One region of the Methylobacterium sp. Leaf399 genome, then DNA from elsewhere that is predicted to be linked to it. Evidence: predicted binding sites of a transcription regulator. Region 1 holds the regulator's gene; each other region holds the start of a gene.
The links. The regulator PhoB, encoded in region 1, activates phosphate uptake and scavenging genes when phosphate is short. The targets are predictions, from matches to a motif close to TGTCATNNANCTGTCAT.

Region 1 (5,235 bases):
CCGTCTCGATCCTGCCGGGGATCGGCCCGGCCGGGCAGGCCCGTCTCTCCGGGCTCGGCATCCGCAAGATCGCCGACCTGACCCGCATCGATCCCGAACGCCTGCACGCGGCCCTGGGACGGGAGGCCGGCCGGCTGCGGGCATTGGCGCGGGGCGAGGACGATCGCCCGGTGCGGCCGTGGCGCGAGACCAAGAGCGTGTCGGCGGAGACCACCCTGGCCGACGACCTCGGCACCTTCGAGGCCCTGCGGCCGATCCTCTGGCGGCAATGCGAAAAGGTGTCCGAACGTCTCAAGCGCGCCGACCTCGCGGCGGCCACCGTCACCCTGAAGCTCAAGGATTCGGGATTTCGCCTTCGCACCCGCGCCCGCGGCCTGGCGCCGACGCAGCTCGCCGCCAGGCTCTACCCGGTGGCGGAAGCCCTCCTGCGCGAGGCCTGCGACGGCACGCCCTACCGGCTGATCGGCATCGGCGCCGGCGACCTCTCCGAGGGGACGACCGCCGACCGGGCCGATCTCCTCGACGGCGACCTCGGTCGCATCGCCAAACGCGAATCCGCCCTCGACAGCCTGCGGCTGCGGTTCGGCGAGGCCAGCATCCAGCGCGGGCTCGGCTTCAGCGGGACGGTACGCGACCCCAAGGCACCCCGCGGCGGCCGATAGGACCAGCGACGAGGGGCTCGCCCGGGGGAGCGTCGATCAGGGCGCGCACTCCTTCGCCGTCTCCGCCGCGCCGGCCTTTGTCGGCGGGGTGAGGTCGAGGCGGGTCAGATCGCCGAGGATGGCGAAGCTGCCGTAGTCGAGCTTCAAGGCGCCGCTGACGCCGTTGTCGTAGAGGTCGAAGGTGAGCACGTAGATCGGGGTGCGTTCGCCGTCGCCCTGCGTGTAGTAGCTCAAGGTGACAGGCCAGCGCGGCATCGTGGTCATCTCGCCCTCGCGCAGGGGCTTGTCGCGCTCGCCCTTGTCGCGCTCGCCCTTGGGCGCACCCTCGACCTTGCGTCCGATCACCGCCAGGGTGTCGTAGACCTTGCGGCCGTCGTCGGAGCCGTCGAACACCTTCACCGACAGGGTGCTCTCCCCCGCCCTCCCGGCCTCGATCAGCCGGCGCATGTGGATGCTCGGAAACAGCACCGGGCCGGTGGCCTGGAACTGGTCGCGCTTCGGCTCCTTGAGCTTGACCTTGATGGTCTCGGCCCCGCTCTCGGCGGTCCCATCCACCGCCTGGGACGGCGCCTCGTTGAGGAGGGTGGCGGTCTTGAAGCGGAAGTTGCGACCATCCCCGCTCTCGAACGTCGTGTTGCGCAGGTCGGACGTCCGGCTCCCGCTCTCCCCGCTCTGGAGCTGCGTCACCTGGCGGGTCTGCATCGTGTAGCCCTTGCAGGCGTCGCCGCCGAAATCGAGGACGATGCGACCGCGCGCACTCTCCACCGAACGGCTGGCGCTGCTCTCGGCCAGGGATAGTTCGTACACCGCGCGGTGCCCGGCGAGGCGGATCGGCTCCGCCGCCTGCGCAGCCCCCGCCGCCACGACGAGGCCCGCCGCCATTCCTCCCAACCGCCGTGACGACCGCATGGTGTCTCCCTGTTCGAACGCGAGCCGACCAAAACCCGTCCGGTCGCACCGCCCACACATAGTCACGCCGGCTTAGGCGACAATGCGGGCTCGGAGTGGTCGGACCGCGACGTGCCGTGGAGACCCCTCGGCGATGGTGAGGCGCCATCGGCAATGGCAGGGGCCCATCGGCAGTGGCGGGAACCCATTGGCAGTGGAAAGCCGCAGGGCGTGCATGGTCTCCCTTGCATACGGCTCGACGCCTCCTGTACGGTCGCGCTGATTGGCGATGCATCCGGCGCGACGGCCAATACACGACGGTTCGACGACGACCAGAGCGCGCGTCGTGATGGGTTTGCCGTCGGCGAAACCAGCGTTCCCGTGGAAGGCGTGCGGTTCTTTTCAATACACCGTGTCATGACGACATCGTGAAATGGCCTTTTCGACTGGGTCGTTACGAAGATGGCGGGTGCGGGTGTTGCGTCGTGACGGGGCGATGATCGAATGTCTGAGGGGGCGATGATGGACACAGTCCCGGGCTGGACGGATGAACGCGTCGCGCTGTTGCGCCGCCTCTGGGAAGAGGGTCTGAGCGCGAGCCAGATCGCGACGCAACTGACCGGCGTGACCCGCAACGCCGTGATCGGGAAGGTCCACCGCCTGGGGCTTTCGGGACGCGTGAAGAGCGCCGACACCGCGATCGCGGGGCGCAAGAAGGCGACCCGCGAGGCGGAGGTCGAGATCATCGTCGAGGAGGCGACGCTCCCGCCGCCGGTGGAACCGATCGTCGTCGAGGCGGTCGTCGCTGCCGCCACACTCGACGTCGCGCTGCCCGCCGATCCCGTCACCCTGGCGGTCTCGCGGCGGGTGACGATCATGGACCTGCGGGAAGCGATGTGCCGCTGGCCGATGGGGGACCCGACCTCGACGGACTTCTACTATTGCGGCGACCGGGCGATCACCGGCCTGCCCTATTGCACCCATCACGCCGAGATCGCCTATCAGCCGGCGACCGAGCGCAAACGCGACCGCCGGGCCGGCGGATTCCGCTGATCCCTCACGGCCGGCTCGCGGCCGGGCGGCGGATGTCGCGGTCGGGACGGCGATACCGCGCGTGGCGGCCTCACGCGTCGACGGCGAAGGTCTCGTCGAACGAATAGCCTGAGCCGCGAACGGTGCGGATGGGATCGGACTGGGTCGTGCGGTTGATGGCCTTGCGCAGGCGGCCGACGTGGACGTCGACGGTGCGCTCGTCGATGTAGACGTCGTGACCCCAGACGCCGTCCAGGAGCTGTTCGCGCGAGAACACCCGGCCGGGGCTCTGCATCAGGAATTCGAGCAGCTTGAACTCGGTGGGCCCGAGGTGGATCTCGCGGCCCTGACGGCGGATGCGGTGGCTGACCCGGTCGAGCTCGATGTCGCCGGCGATGAGCAGGCTCGCCACATGCGCCGGCTTGGCGCGCCGCAGCAGCGCCCGCACCCGCGCCAGCAGTTCGGGCACCGAGAACGGCTTGACAATATAATCGTCCGCCCCCGTGCCGAGACCGCGGATCCGGTCGCCCTCCTCGCCGCGGGCCGTGAGCATGATGACGGGCAGGGTCTCGCTCTCGCGGCGCGCACGGATGCGGCGGCAGAGCTCGATCCCCGACAGGCCGGGCAGCATCCAGTCGAGCAGCACCAGGTCGGGAAGCTGTTCCTGCAGGCGCAGGTCCGCCTCGTCGCCGCGGGCGGCCGCGTCGACGGTGAACCCCTCCGCCTCGAGGTTGTAGCGGAGGAGGAGGGTAAGGGCCTCCTCGTCCTCGACGATCAGGATACGCGTACTCATGGGCTTTGTCTGGGATGTCCCTGCCGGGGGCTTCAGGCGCCGGTCGGCGGCTCCACCATGGCGTAGTTCGACGCGTCGTTCTTCGGGCGATCGGTGGGAAGGTTCTCACCGGTGACGAGGTAATGGATCGTCTCGGCGATGTTGGTAGTGTGGTCGCCGATCCGCTCGATGTTCTTGGCGCAGAACAACAGGTGCGTGCAGAACGAGATGTTGCGCGGGTCTTCCATCATGTAGGTCAAGAGCTCGCGGAACAGCGAATTGTAGAGGGCGTCGATGGCGCCGTCCCGCTCCCAGACGTCGTGCGCCGCCTTGATGTCGCGGCTGGAATAGGCGTCCAGCACGTCCTTGAGCTGCTCTTGGACGAGGTCGCCCATGTGCTGCATGCCCACGACCACCTTCTGCGACTGGATCTCGCCGGCGATGGCGATGACGCGCTTGGCGACGTTCTTGGCCAGATCGCCGATCCGCTCGAGATCGCTCGACACGCGGATCGCCGAGATGGTTTCGCGCAGGTCGATGGCCATCGGCTGGCGCCGCGCAATGAGCAGGATCGCCCGCTCCTCGATCTCGCGCTGCAGTACGTCGAGGCGCTGGTCTGCCGCGATGACCGTCTGGGCCAGGGTGGCGTCGCGCCGCACGAGGGCGTGGCCCGCCTCGTTCATCATCTTCTCGGCGATGCCGCCCATCTCGGAGATCGCGCGGCGCAGGTCCTCGAGGTCGGTGTCGTAGGAACTGACGATATGGTCGGGCATGATCGCACTCCTCGGGTCGGCGCCCCGGCGGGGAACGGCGAACGGGATCGGTCGGGAGGGTATTTCGCAGCGGACGAGGTCGGGCCCGATGCGATGTCTGAAGGGGACCGTCCGCCAGTCGAACGGCCTCAGCCGAAGCGGCCGGTGATGTAGTCCTGGGTCTGGCGTTTCTCGGGGTTCATGAAGATCCGGGTGGTGGGCCCGAATTCCACGAGTTCGCCGAGGTACATGAACGCCGTGAACTGCGAGATGCGGGCGGCCTGCTGCATGTTGTGCGTCACGATGACGATCGTGAACTCGGAGCGCAGCTGCTCGATCAGCTCCTCGATGCGTCCCGTCGAGATCGGGTCCAGCGCCGAGGTCGGCTCGTCGAACAGGATCACCTCCGGGCGCTGGGCGACGGTGCGGGCGATGCACAGGCGCTGCTGCTGGCCGCCGGAGAGGCCCATGCCGGACTGCTTGAGCTTGTCCTTGGCCTCGTCCCACAGGGCCGCCTTGCGCAGGGATTCCTCGACGCGGATGTCGAGATCGGCCTTGGACAAGCGCTCGTACAGGCGAAGGCCGAAGGCGACGTTGTCGTAGATCGACATCGGGAACGGCGTCGGTTTCTGGAACACCATGCCGATCTTCGAGCGCAGCTCGTTGAGGTCGATCTTCGGGTCGAGGATGTTGCGACCGTCGAGCATGATCTCGCCCTCGGCCCGCTGCTCGGGATAGAGGCTGTAGATCCGGTTGAAGGTGCGCAGCAACGTCGACTTGCCGCAGCCCGACGGGCCGATCAGCGCCGTCACCTGCCGGTCGTGGAAGTTGAGGTTGACCGACTTCAGGCCGTGGAAGTTGCCGTAATAGAAGTTGAGATCCTTCACGGCGATGCGGATCGGGGCGTTCTCGTCCGCCTTGTGGCGCCCGGTCAGTTGGGCGGCTTGGATCGCGGGCTCGGCGCTCATCGTGGGTTCGTCCTTGTCGAGACGGAAGAGGAAGGGACCGGATCGGCGCGCTGTCAGCGCGCGCGATCGCTCTTGATGACGAAGCGGGCCACGATCGACAGGGCGAGGATCGTGACGGTGATGAGGAGCGCCCCGGCCCAGGCCAGCTGCTGCCAGTTCGG
Region 2 (5,235 bases), on a different contig from region 1:
CCAGGCCCGCCTCCTCGACATGATCCGGGGGCTGGTGGCCGAACTCGGCCTGGCGGTGATCATCGTCACCCACGATCTCGCCGTGGCGCGCCTGCTCTCGCACCGCGTCCTCGTCATGCGGGCGGGCCGGGTGATCGAGACCGGCCTCACCGACCAGGTCCTCGACGACCCGCAGGCCGCCTATACCCAGCTCCTCGTCTCCTCGGTGCTGGCCGCATGACGCCGCTCCACATGACGCCGCTTCTCACCCCGCCGCTCCTCGCCTTCCAGGACGTCGCCAAGAGCTTCACCCTGCACCTGCGCGGCGGGACGGTGCTCCCCGTCGTCGCGGGGGCGACGCTGACGGTCCATCCGGGCGAATGCGTCGTGCTCGGCGGCGCCTCGGGGGCCGGCAAATCCTCGCTCCTCAAGATGGCCTACGGCAACTACCGCTGCGCCACGGGTGCCATCCGGGTCCGCGACGGCGACCGCACCGTCGACCTGGCCGCCGCGGCACCCCGCGAGATCCTGAGGCTGCGTCGTACCACGCTGGCCTACGTCTCGCAGTTCCTGCGCGTGATCCCCCGCGTCGGCGCCCGCGCCGTGGTGGAGGCCGCCGGCATCGAGGGGGGCCTGGCGCCGGAGGTCGCCCGTGCCCGCGCCGCCGACCTGCTCGCGCGCCTCAACATGCCCGAGCGCCTGTGGGCGCTGCCGCCCGCCACCTTCTCGGGGGGCGAGCAGCAGCGGGTCAACATCGCCCGCGGGCTGATCGCCGACCGGCCCATCCTGCTCCTCGACGAGCCCACCGCCTCGCTGGATGCCCGGAACCGGGCCGTGGTGGTCGACCTCGTCGCCGAGAAGCGCGCGGCGGGTGCCGGCATCCTCGGGATCTTCCACGACGCCGATGTCCGCGAGGCGGTGGCGACCCGCATCGTCGACGTCGCGGCCTTTCGCGGGGCGATGGCCGCATGAAACGGGAACACGCACGCATGACGGACCGGGTCGAGATCCTCGAGAACGCGCGCCTGGTGCGCCCCGACCGGGTCGAGACCGGCTGGCTCGCCGTGGTCGACGGGCGCATCGCCGAGATCGGCACCGGCACGGCCCCGGAGCGCGGCCTCGACTGCGGCGGCGACACCATCGTCCCGGGGCTCGTCGAGCTCCACACCGACCATCTGGAGAGCCACTACGCGCCGCGTCCGGGCGTGCGCTGGCACCCCCTCGGGGCGGTGCTGGCCTACGACGCGCAGATCGCGGCCTCGGGCATCACCACGGTGTTCGATTCCCTGCGCGCCGGCACCGACCCGGACGGCAGCGGGCTGGGCACCGAACTGGAGCTCCTCGCCGCCGCCCTGGCGGAGGCGCAAGGGGCGGACCTGTTCCGGGCCGAGCACCGCACGCACCTGCGCTGCGAGATCCCTAGCCCCGACGTGGTGGACACCGTGCGGGCGTTCGCGGAGCGCTACAGCATCGGGCTCCTGTCGCTGATGGACCACACGCCGGGCCAGCGCCAGTTCCGGGACGTGGCCAAGTACTACGTCTATGCCGGGCGCGGCGGTCGATCGCTGGAGGAGATCAAGCTCAACACCGAGCGCAAGATGCGCGACGGCCGCGCCCTCAACGCGGTGAACCGGCCCGCCCTCGTCGCTCTGGCGCGCGAACGCGGGATTCCGCTGGCCAGCCACGACGACACCACCCTGGCCGACGTGGCGCTCTCGCGCGAGGAATCAGTGGCGCTCGCCGAGTTCCCCACCACCCTGGAGGCGGCCGAGGCCTCGCACGCAGCCGGCATCACCGTGATGATGGGCGCCCCCAACCTGATCCGGGGCGGCTCGCATTCCGGCAACGTCGCGGCCCAAACCCTGGCGGAGGCCGGCACCCTGCGCATCCTGTCCTCGGATTACGTACCGGCGAGCCTGCTGATGGCGGCCTTCGCGTTGCCCGAGCGGGTCCCGGGCATCACCCTGCCGGAGGCCATCGCCACCGTGACGGCCAATCCCGCGACAGCCACCGGGCTCACCGATCGCGGCCGGTTGGAACCGGGATTGCGTGCCGACCTCGTCCGCGTGCGCCTCGCCCGAGGGGTGCCGGTGGTGCGCCAGGTCTGGCGTGCGGGCGAGCGGGTGGTGTGATGGCGGGCGGCTTCGTCCTCGTCGTCGGCCCGAGCGGGGCCGGCAAGGATACCCTGCTGCGGCTGGCGCGCGACCGCCTCGCGGGGGATCCCCGCTTCGTCTTCCCGCGCCGGCTCGTCACCCGCCCCCCCTCCGCCCACGAGGCCAACCTCGAACTCGACGACGTCGCCTTCGACATGGGCGTGCAAGCGCATGCCTTCGCGCTTCATTGGCGCGCCCACGGCCTCGGCTACGCCATCCCCGCCGAGACCGTGAGGCAGGCGGACGACGGGCATTGGATCGTCTGCAACGTGTCCCGTCGCATCGTTTCGCAGGCGCGCCGCACCCTGCCCCGTGTCAGCGTCGTGCAGGTCACGGCCTCGCCGGAGGTTCTCGCCAGACGCCTTGCGACCCGCGGCCGCCCCGAGGACGGCGACCTGCGCGCCCGCCTCGACCGCGCGATCCCGATCGAGGCCGAATGCACGATCCATAACGATGCCGACGCAGAGGGTGCGGCCGACCGCCTCGTGGTGCATCTGCGCGCGTGCGTTGCCGGCGCGCGGCCGGGTGCCCACACGAATTGCGTCTGATGGCTTCGCACCGCGGATGTCGGTCATCCTCGGGCGCCGCGCGGGCTCGGTGAGACGGTTCCCGCTTGATCCAAGCGGAAACCGTCTCATCCCGAGGTGCCGTGGCGATGCCGCTGTCGGGGCGCTTCGGGATGGGGTCGCGCCCGGGGCCATCGAAGCCGCGGCGGCGGCATGACCCGGCCAACCGGACCGTCGTCGGACACGCTCGTCCCGATCGATCACGCGCAGCGCCGCCAGGACCGTTTCATGGCGCTGTCGTATTCATGGCGCCGTCGTATTCATGGCGCCGTCGTATTCATGGCGCTGTCGTAAATCGTGGCTACGGAATGGCCACGTCCCACTGCCGCCTGCGTTCAGACACGGCATTCGCGCTCAAACGACCATCGTTGGTTGGCTATAGGCCCGGTGAAGACCGATGGTTCTTCAAAGGAAGCCGGCTGACCGACTTGGATGCCCGCGCGCCCGCCGTGCCCTGATCCCCGGCCATCTTCGGATCTGAGCCGCAATGACAACCGATTATCACGTTCTGGCAAACGGTTCCCTGATCCAGGATTGGTCGAATGCAGGGTCGATCACGACGAACGACGAGTGGGCCGGCGTGCCGAGCATCGTCGGATATCGCGGCGACGACATCACGACGGTGACCGGCGCCGACCCGCAGACCCTCGCCGGGGACGGCACGGTCACGGTGGACGTGAACGCCAACCAGACCAATCCGAACGGCTTCTCCACCGGCGGCGTCGCGGAATTCGCGCTGTCCGACCCCACGGTCGCCCTGGCCGGATCAGGGACGGCCGACGCGCCCAACCTCGTCATCCACCTCGACACCACCGGCCGGCGGGACGTCACCGTCTCCTACACCCTGCGCGACCTCGAGGACGGCGCCGACAACGCCGCGCAGGCGGTGGCGCTGCAGTACCGGGTCGGGACCACCGGCGCCTGGGTCAACGTGCCGGCCGCCTACCGCGCCGACGCCACCGCGGGCCCGAACACCTTCGGGCCGGACGGCGTCGTCACCGCCGTGCTGCCCGCCGCGGTCGAGAACCAGCCGCAGGTGCAGGTGCGCGTCATCACCACCAACGCCCTCGGCAACGACGAGTGGATCGGCATCGACGACATCAGCGTCACGAGCGCGGGTGCGGCGGTGGTCCCGGCCCTGTCGGTGGCCGACGTCGCCATCGCGGAAGGGGATGCCGGCACGACGCAGGTGGTCTTCACCGTGTCCCTCGACGCCCCGGCACCGGCGGGCGGCGTCGCCTTCGACATCGCCACCGGCGACGCGACCGCCACCGCGGGCAGCGACTACGTCGCCGCCGCCACCGGCCTCACCATCGCGGCCGGGCAGACCTCGGCGACCTTCGCCGTGACGGTCAACGGCGACACCGTGTTCGAGCCGGCCGAGAGCTTCGGGGTGAGCGTGACGAACGTGGTCGGCGCGACGGTGGCCGACGGCGAGGCCGTGGGCACCCTCCTCAACGACGAGACCCCGCCGACCATCGGCGGCATCGCCGTGTACGACGCGGCGCCCTCGCTCACCGGCACCCAGGGCGCGGCGCCCGTGGCCACGAACGCGCTCCAGCTCGTGCGGCTGGGCGCCTACGCCACCACCGACGACGCCGCCACCGGGGACGCCCCGAACGCCGAGGTCGTGGCCTACGACGCCACCACCGCGAGCCTCTACGTGCAGAACACCAACGAGAACCGCATCGAGATCGTGACGATCTCGGCCACCGGCAGCCTCGCAAAGAGCGGCGAGATCCTGCTCGCCGGCCTCGACCAGTACGGCGCGGTGAACTCCGTGGCGGTCTTCGACGGCCTCGTGGCGATCGCCTATGCCAATGCCGCCGGCGACCAGCCCGGCCGCGTCGCCCTGTTCGACGCCGACGGAACCTTCCTCAGCTCCCTCGTCGTCGGCGTCGGCCCCGACCAGGTCGTCTTCACGCGCGACGGCCAAAAACTCCTCGTCTCCAACGAGGGCGAGCAGTTCACGGTTGCCAGCAACCCGGTCGGCAGCGTGTCGATCATCGACGTGTCGGGTGGCGTGGCCGGCGCCGCGACGGCGGCGGTCACCGCCACCGTGGGCTTTGGCGCCCTCGACGGCAGCGAGGCCGCCCTGCGCGCCAAGGGGCTCGCGATCAGCCCCGGCAACACCGCCTCGTCCGACATCGAGCCGGAGTACATCACGATCTCGCCCAACAACCGGTTCGCCTACGTCACCCTGCAGGAGGTCAACGGCGTCGCCGTGATCGACCTCGCCAACCCCGGCACGGCGCCCATCGCGATCCAGCCCCTCGGCAGCGTCGACCGCTCGCTGCCCGGCAACGCGTTCGACGCCTCCGACCGTGACGGCCCCGGGGGCGATCCGGCCGTCACCGTCGCCACCACCCCCACGGCCACGCCGATCTACGGCCTGCTCCAGCCCGATGCGATCGCCTCCTACGCGGTGGGCGGCACCACCTACTTCGTCACCGCCAACGAGGGCGACCAGCGCGTCATCGGCGGCGAGGACAACACCGCCGACGTGTCGCGCCTCAGCGCCATCCCCGACAGCCAGC
Region 3 (5,235 bases), on a different contig from region 1:
TTTCGCGAAGCCCGCCTAGCGTGCCGTTCCGATCAGCGCCCGGCGCAGGCGCCCGGAGACGGCGTCGATGGCCGCGACGGTGACGAGGATCATCAGGATCAGGAAGGCGACCTGGCGCAGTTCGAGGACGCGGATCAGCTCGGTGAGGTACTGGCCGATTCCGCCCGCGCCGACGATGCCGATGATGGTGGCCGAGCGGGTGTTCGACTCGAAGAAGTACAGCACCTGGCTGCCGAGCACCGGCAGCACCGCCGGGATGAGGCCGAAGCGGATGCGGTGCAGTTCGGCGCCGCCCGATGCGCAGACGCCCTCGCCGGCCTTGGCGTCGACGGTCTCGACGGCCTCCGAGAACAGCTTGCCCAGCGCCCCGAAATCCGCGCAGGCGATGGCAAGCGCGCCCGCGAAGGGCCCGAGCCCGACGACGTTGATCCAGATCAAAGCCCAGATCAGCACGTCGACGGAGCGCATCACGTCGAGGCCGCGCCGGATCGTGAAGTGCACGAAGGGGTTCGGCACGACGTTGCGGGCGGCGAGGAACGCCACCGGAAAGGCGAGCAGCGCCGCCGTCAGCGTGCCGATGAAGGCGATGCCGAGGGTCTCGGCCAGCGCCCGCAGGAAGGTCCAGGCCTGTCCGGCCGGATCGGGCGGCAGCATCATCAGGCTGAATTCGCCGAGCCGCCCGAGGCCGGCGAGGAGGCGCACGGCGGAGAAGTCGAGCCGCACCATCGCGTAGCCCGCGACGGCGATAAGCCCGGCGACCGCGAGGCAGGCCAGGAGCCGGGGCCCCCGGGCCGGCCGGAAGGTCTCGGGATAGCGCTGGCGCAACGCCGCGATCTCGGCCGGGTTCGGGTCGCGGGGCGTCATCGCAGGCCTCCGAGGAGGTGATGGCGCAGGCGCTCGGTCCCGAGGTCGATCGCCATCACGGTGAGGATGATCAGGACCAGGATCGCGCTGACGTCCGCGTAGTAGAAGTTGCGGATCGCCACGAGGAGCTCCTGCCCGATGCCGCCGGCGCCCACGAACCCCATCACGCCCGCGCCCCGCACGTTGATCTCGAAGCGCAGCAGCCCGTAGGAGACGAAGTTCGAGAGCACCTGCGGCAGCACGGCGAAGCGCAGGGTCTCGATGCGGCCGGCACCCGCGGCGGTGAGGCTCTCCACCGGCTTCAGGTCGATGTTCTCGATCACCTCGGCGAACAGCTTGCCCAGCGCCCCCGTGGTGTGGATCGCCAGGGCCAGCACGCCCACCATCGGCCCGAGGCCGAAGGCGATGACGAAGATCAGCGCGAACACGATCTCCGGCACCGTCCGGCAGAATTCGAGGATGCGCCGGACGAGGAAGCATCCGGTCCGGCTGCGCGCCACGTTGCCGGCGGCGGCAAAGCACAGGAGAAAACCGCCGATGGCCCCGAGCAGGGTGCCGAGATAGGCCATCAGGAGGGTCTCGCCGAGGAGCGCGAGCCATTTCGGCCAGCCCCAGTACCATTCGGCGAGGTCGCCCCCGAGGTTCCCGAGGGTCAGGGCCGGCAGGATCTGGGCGATGTAGTCGGTGAACTTCCCGATGTTCGCAGCCAGCACCCCGGGGCGCACCTCGGCGGCCTGCGCGGCGAGCCCCGTGAGGACGACGAGCACCGCGAGGCCGACCCAGACCCGACGCCGGCTCGCCGCGACGGCGCCGTCATAGGCCTGCGCCAGGGCGGCGGCGCGGTCGGGGGGCAGGGGGCTGACGGTCTCAAGCACGGGGATCGGCCGGCACGGACCCGTGCGGCCCGGATCGGGGCCTGCAACCCGCATCAGGACTTGCGACGCTGCTCGTCGTTGAACTTCAGCATCTCGATGACCGGCTGGTAGTCCTTCAGGGTCACGGGGGCGAGGCCGAGGTCCTTGCCGTCCGAGAGCCGGTCGAAGGCCGCCTTGTCGGCCTTCGGCAGGTCCACCAGGGCCTGGCGGACCTTCGCCTTGAGGTCGTCGGGCAGGCTCGCCAGCATGGCGAAGGGGCCCTCGGGCAGGAAGTCGGACTTGAAGACCACGCGGAAATCGGCCTGCGTCATGGCTGAGCCGTCGGGCTTCTTGAGCATGCCCTTGGCGGCCATGCGGGTGACCATGGTGTCGGTGTCGGTGTTGTAGAGGTTGGCGGCGGCGTCCACCGTCCCCTGGACGAGGGCGAGAACGGCGTTCTCGTGGCTGCCGGCATAGACGGTCTTGCCGAAGAACGCGTCCACCGGGTAGCCGGCCTTGTGCAGGAAGAACCGCGGCGCCTGGTTGCCGGAGGTGGAGTTGGGATCGACCAGGGCGAGGTTCTTGCCCTTCAGGTCGGCGATCGTCTTGTACGGGCTGTCGGCGCGCACGTAGATCACCGAGTAGTAGCCCAAGGCGCCGGTGTCGTGCGTCTGGTTGACGATGGGCTCGACCTTCACGCCGGTCATCACCGCGCGGGCGAAGGAGGCGGGGCCGTAGAAGGCGAGCTGGGCGTTGCCCGCGCGCTGGCTCTCGATCACGGCGGCGTAGTCGTTGGCGATGCGCAGCTTGACCGGCACGCCGAGGCTCTTGGTCAGGTAGGCGGTCAGCGGCGCGTAGCGGTCGCTCGTGCCGGAGGCGTTCTCGGCCGGGATCACCGCCAGGGTCAGCTCCGGATAGGCCGCCTTCCAATCCTGCGCGGCGGCGGGCAGGGCGAGGAGGGCGAGCGCGAGGGCGCCGGCGAGGGTGCGACGGTTCAGCATGGGATTCTTCCGAAGGCGTCCGGGACGGATCAGGCGACGAGGGCGGTGGGGTAGGCCTTGAGGACGGGCGCGGGCGCGTCGAGCACCTCGCCGGCCTCGAGCCCGTAGAGCTGGCGGGCGACGTCCTCGGTGAGGTCGGCCGGCGCGCCGTCGAACACGAGGCGCCCGTCGGCGAGGCCGACCAGGCGGTCGCAGTAGCTGCGGGCCAGATCCAGGGAATGCAGGTTGCACAGCACGGTGATGCCGTGGCGGCGGTTGGCCTCGGCCAGCGCGTCCATGACGATCCGGGTGTTGCGCGGATCGAGGGAGGCCACGGGCTCGTCGGCCAGGATGAGATCGGGGGCCTGCATCATCGCCCGCGCGATGGCGACGCGCTGCTGCTGGCCGCCGGAGAGCTGGTCGGCCCGGTGGCCGGCAAAATCGCCCATGCCGAAGTCGTCGAGGGCGGCGAGCGCCAGGGCGCGCTCACGCTCCGACCAGAGCTTGAGGAGCGAGCGGTGCCTGGGCACCTCCCAGAGGCGCCCCATCAGCACGTTGCTCAGGACGTCGAGGCGGCCGACCAGGTGGAACTGCTGGAAGATCATGGCGCTGCGGGCCCGCCAGCGCCGCAGGTCGCGGCCGCGCAGGGCCGTGACGTCGAGGCCGTCGAACAGGATGCGCCCGCCGGTCGGTTCGACGAGGCGGTTGATCATCCGCAGCAGGGTCGACTTGCCCGCGCCCGAGCGCCCGATGACACCGACGAAGCGGCCGCGCGGGATGGCGAGGGAGACGCGGTCCACCGCACGGCGATCGCCGTAACGACGGATCAGATCTTCGAGAACCAGCATGAGACTGTCCGGCAGGAGCGATGAACCACGGTAAACCCGCCCCGCACGACAGAGGAATGACAGTTGTCCGGCTAATGATGAGCCGGTACTCTTGTGCTTGCGGTTCGAGGCGATCGGGCAGACCTTGCCGATCGTCGCGTGGTTCGTCTGACCCGTCCTCGACGATATCGGGAACCGTCGTCGAGGACCGTCTCGCTCAGCCGCGAGCGGGCGCCGACCTGCGTGTCGCGGCCGGGGCGGTTCGAGGCCCTCGCATGCGCCTCAAGGCGCGAAAGGAATACGGCGCAAGAGCCGGAATGGATCGGCGCCGTCCTGGACGACCACGCTCAGGGCGTCGATCACCAGGTCCGGCAGGTCCGCAGCGGCCTCCGTCAGCAGCGGCAGGATCACGGCCCTGTCCTCGGGGCCGAGGCGGCCGGTCAGCGTCATGTGAAACCCAAACTCCTCGAAGACGTGCGGGTAGCCCCAACGCTCCAGCAGCGCCCGCCCCCGCGGGTCGAGGCGCTCGGGGTGGCGCCGGACGCGCTCGGCTGCCGAGAGGGGGGCCCGCAGCGGGTCGAGGGCGGCCACGCATTCGGCGGCCAGCAGGCCGAGGGCCGGCGGCGGCGACTCCGGCACCAGGGCGGCGACATGTCCGAGCGCGGCGACGCGCAGCGAGCCGACAGGCAGAGGCGGTCGATGGGCAGCGAGGGCCTCGGCCGCCGCCAGGAGATCGGCTTCCGTCACGCCCGGGCCGAGGCGCCACGGCGCCTTCATCGTGGCGTGGAAGCCGTAGACGCGCGGCTCCTCGGTCCTGGCGGCAAGGAGGGCCCGGAGCGTGGTCGGCCCCAACGTCGGCACGGCGCCGAGGACCGCGTCGCCGAAGGCGGCGAGAGCCGTCCCCGGTGCGGGGGTGAAGTACAGGGCATATCGGACGGTTCGGTCCAAAGGAGCTCTTCCCCGGCGGTGTAAGAGGCGCCGCTGCGCTCATAATCCGCAGCCCGGACGCTCGTGTGACGATGTCGAGACCGCAGCAAGGAGCGCTCCAGCACAGGCGCGCCGACCTGTCGAGGTTCCCCGCGAGGACGAGACGCGGGTGTCGACGGCGATCCTCGTCACCCTCCAGCATCCTTGCCGGCCTCAATCGCCCTCGTGACGAGGAGCGTTCTCGTGAGCTCCAACACGTTGTATGGAGGGCCACGGCTCGGCACCGATCTCGCTCCCGCGGGGTGCGGCGGTGGTGCCCGCCAGCGGTCGCTCTCGCGTCGATCGGCAAGACGCGATGCCGCAAGAATCGCGCTGCATCGGCCACATCCTGACATCCCGGGGCCTCTTGATCACACGTCGCGTCATCTCGGTCATGAGGCGGTCGACAGGTCGATCCTGTCCGGCGACGCCATGGCCATTCGCCCTCGTCGTCCGTCGATGACCGATCCGTCCGCCGCGCCGCTCGGGACCGCCGGGCTCGTGACGCTGCTGACGGACCGGCTCCTGGCCGGGCCGAGCGCGACCGCCGTCCTCGAGGAATGGTGCCACGAGCGCGGGCTGTCGGCCGGCGGTTCCAGCCTGTGCGCCGTGCCGGTGACGGCGGCGGCGCGGGCGCCCTCCGCCCAGCAGTGCGAGCGCCTCGGCGTCGGCTCGCCGGACCTCGTGCGCTACCGCCGGGTGCGGCTCACCTGCGGCGCCCACGTCCTGTCGGAGGCGCAGAAC

Region 2: ASG40_RS03230 (ExeM/NucH family extracellular endonuclease) is a predicted target of PhoB. The motif match lies at 2,923-2,939, and genes of this name have one in related genera.
Region 3: phnC (phosphonate ABC transporter ATP-binding protein) is a predicted target of PhoB. The motif match lies at 3,592-3,608, and genes of this name have one in related genera.

Annotation. Positions count from the first base shown of each region.
Region 1 is NZ_LMQK01000035.1:75,262-80,496, forward strand. Features, by position in the region: gene ASG40_RS19670 (DNA polymerase IV) at 1-662, shown strand, start outside; gene ASG40_RS19675 (cell envelope integrity EipB family protein) at 699-1,544, opposite strand; gene ASG40_RS19680 (GcrA family cell cycle regulator) at 2,070-2,603, shown strand; gene phoB (phosphate regulon transcriptional regulator PhoB) at 2,674-3,375, opposite strand; gene phoU (phosphate signaling complex protein PhoU) at 3,408-4,127, opposite strand; gene pstB (phosphate ABC transporter ATP-binding protein PstB) at 4,256-5,074, opposite strand; gene pstA (phosphate ABC transporter permease PstA) at 5,128-5,235, opposite strand, start outside.
Region 2 is NZ_LMQK01000001.1:694,270-699,504, forward strand. Features, by position in the region: gene phnK (phosphonate C-P lyase system protein PhnK) at 1-220, shown strand, start outside; gene phnL (phosphonate C-P lyase system protein PhnL) at 217-951, shown strand; gene ASG40_RS03220 (alpha-D-ribose 1-methylphosphonate 5-triphosphate diphosphatase) at 969-2,111, shown strand; gene phnN (phosphonate metabolism protein/1,5-bisphosphokinase (PRPP-forming) PhnN) at 2,111-2,680, shown strand; gene ASG40_RS03230 (ExeM/NucH family extracellular endonuclease) at 3,186-5,235, shown strand, end outside.
Region 3 is NZ_LMQK01000001.1:684,429-689,663, reverse strand. Features, by position in the region: gene phnE (phosphonate ABC transporter, permease protein PhnE) at 16-864, opposite strand; gene phnE (phosphonate ABC transporter, permease protein PhnE) at 861-1,739, opposite strand; gene phnD (phosphonate ABC transporter substrate-binding protein) at 1,793-2,719, opposite strand; gene phnC (phosphonate ABC transporter ATP-binding protein) at 2,749-3,546, opposite strand; gene ASG40_RS03160 (DUF1045 domain-containing protein) at 3,808-4,473, opposite strand; gene ASG40_RS03155 (hypothetical protein) at 4,951-5,235, shown strand, end outside.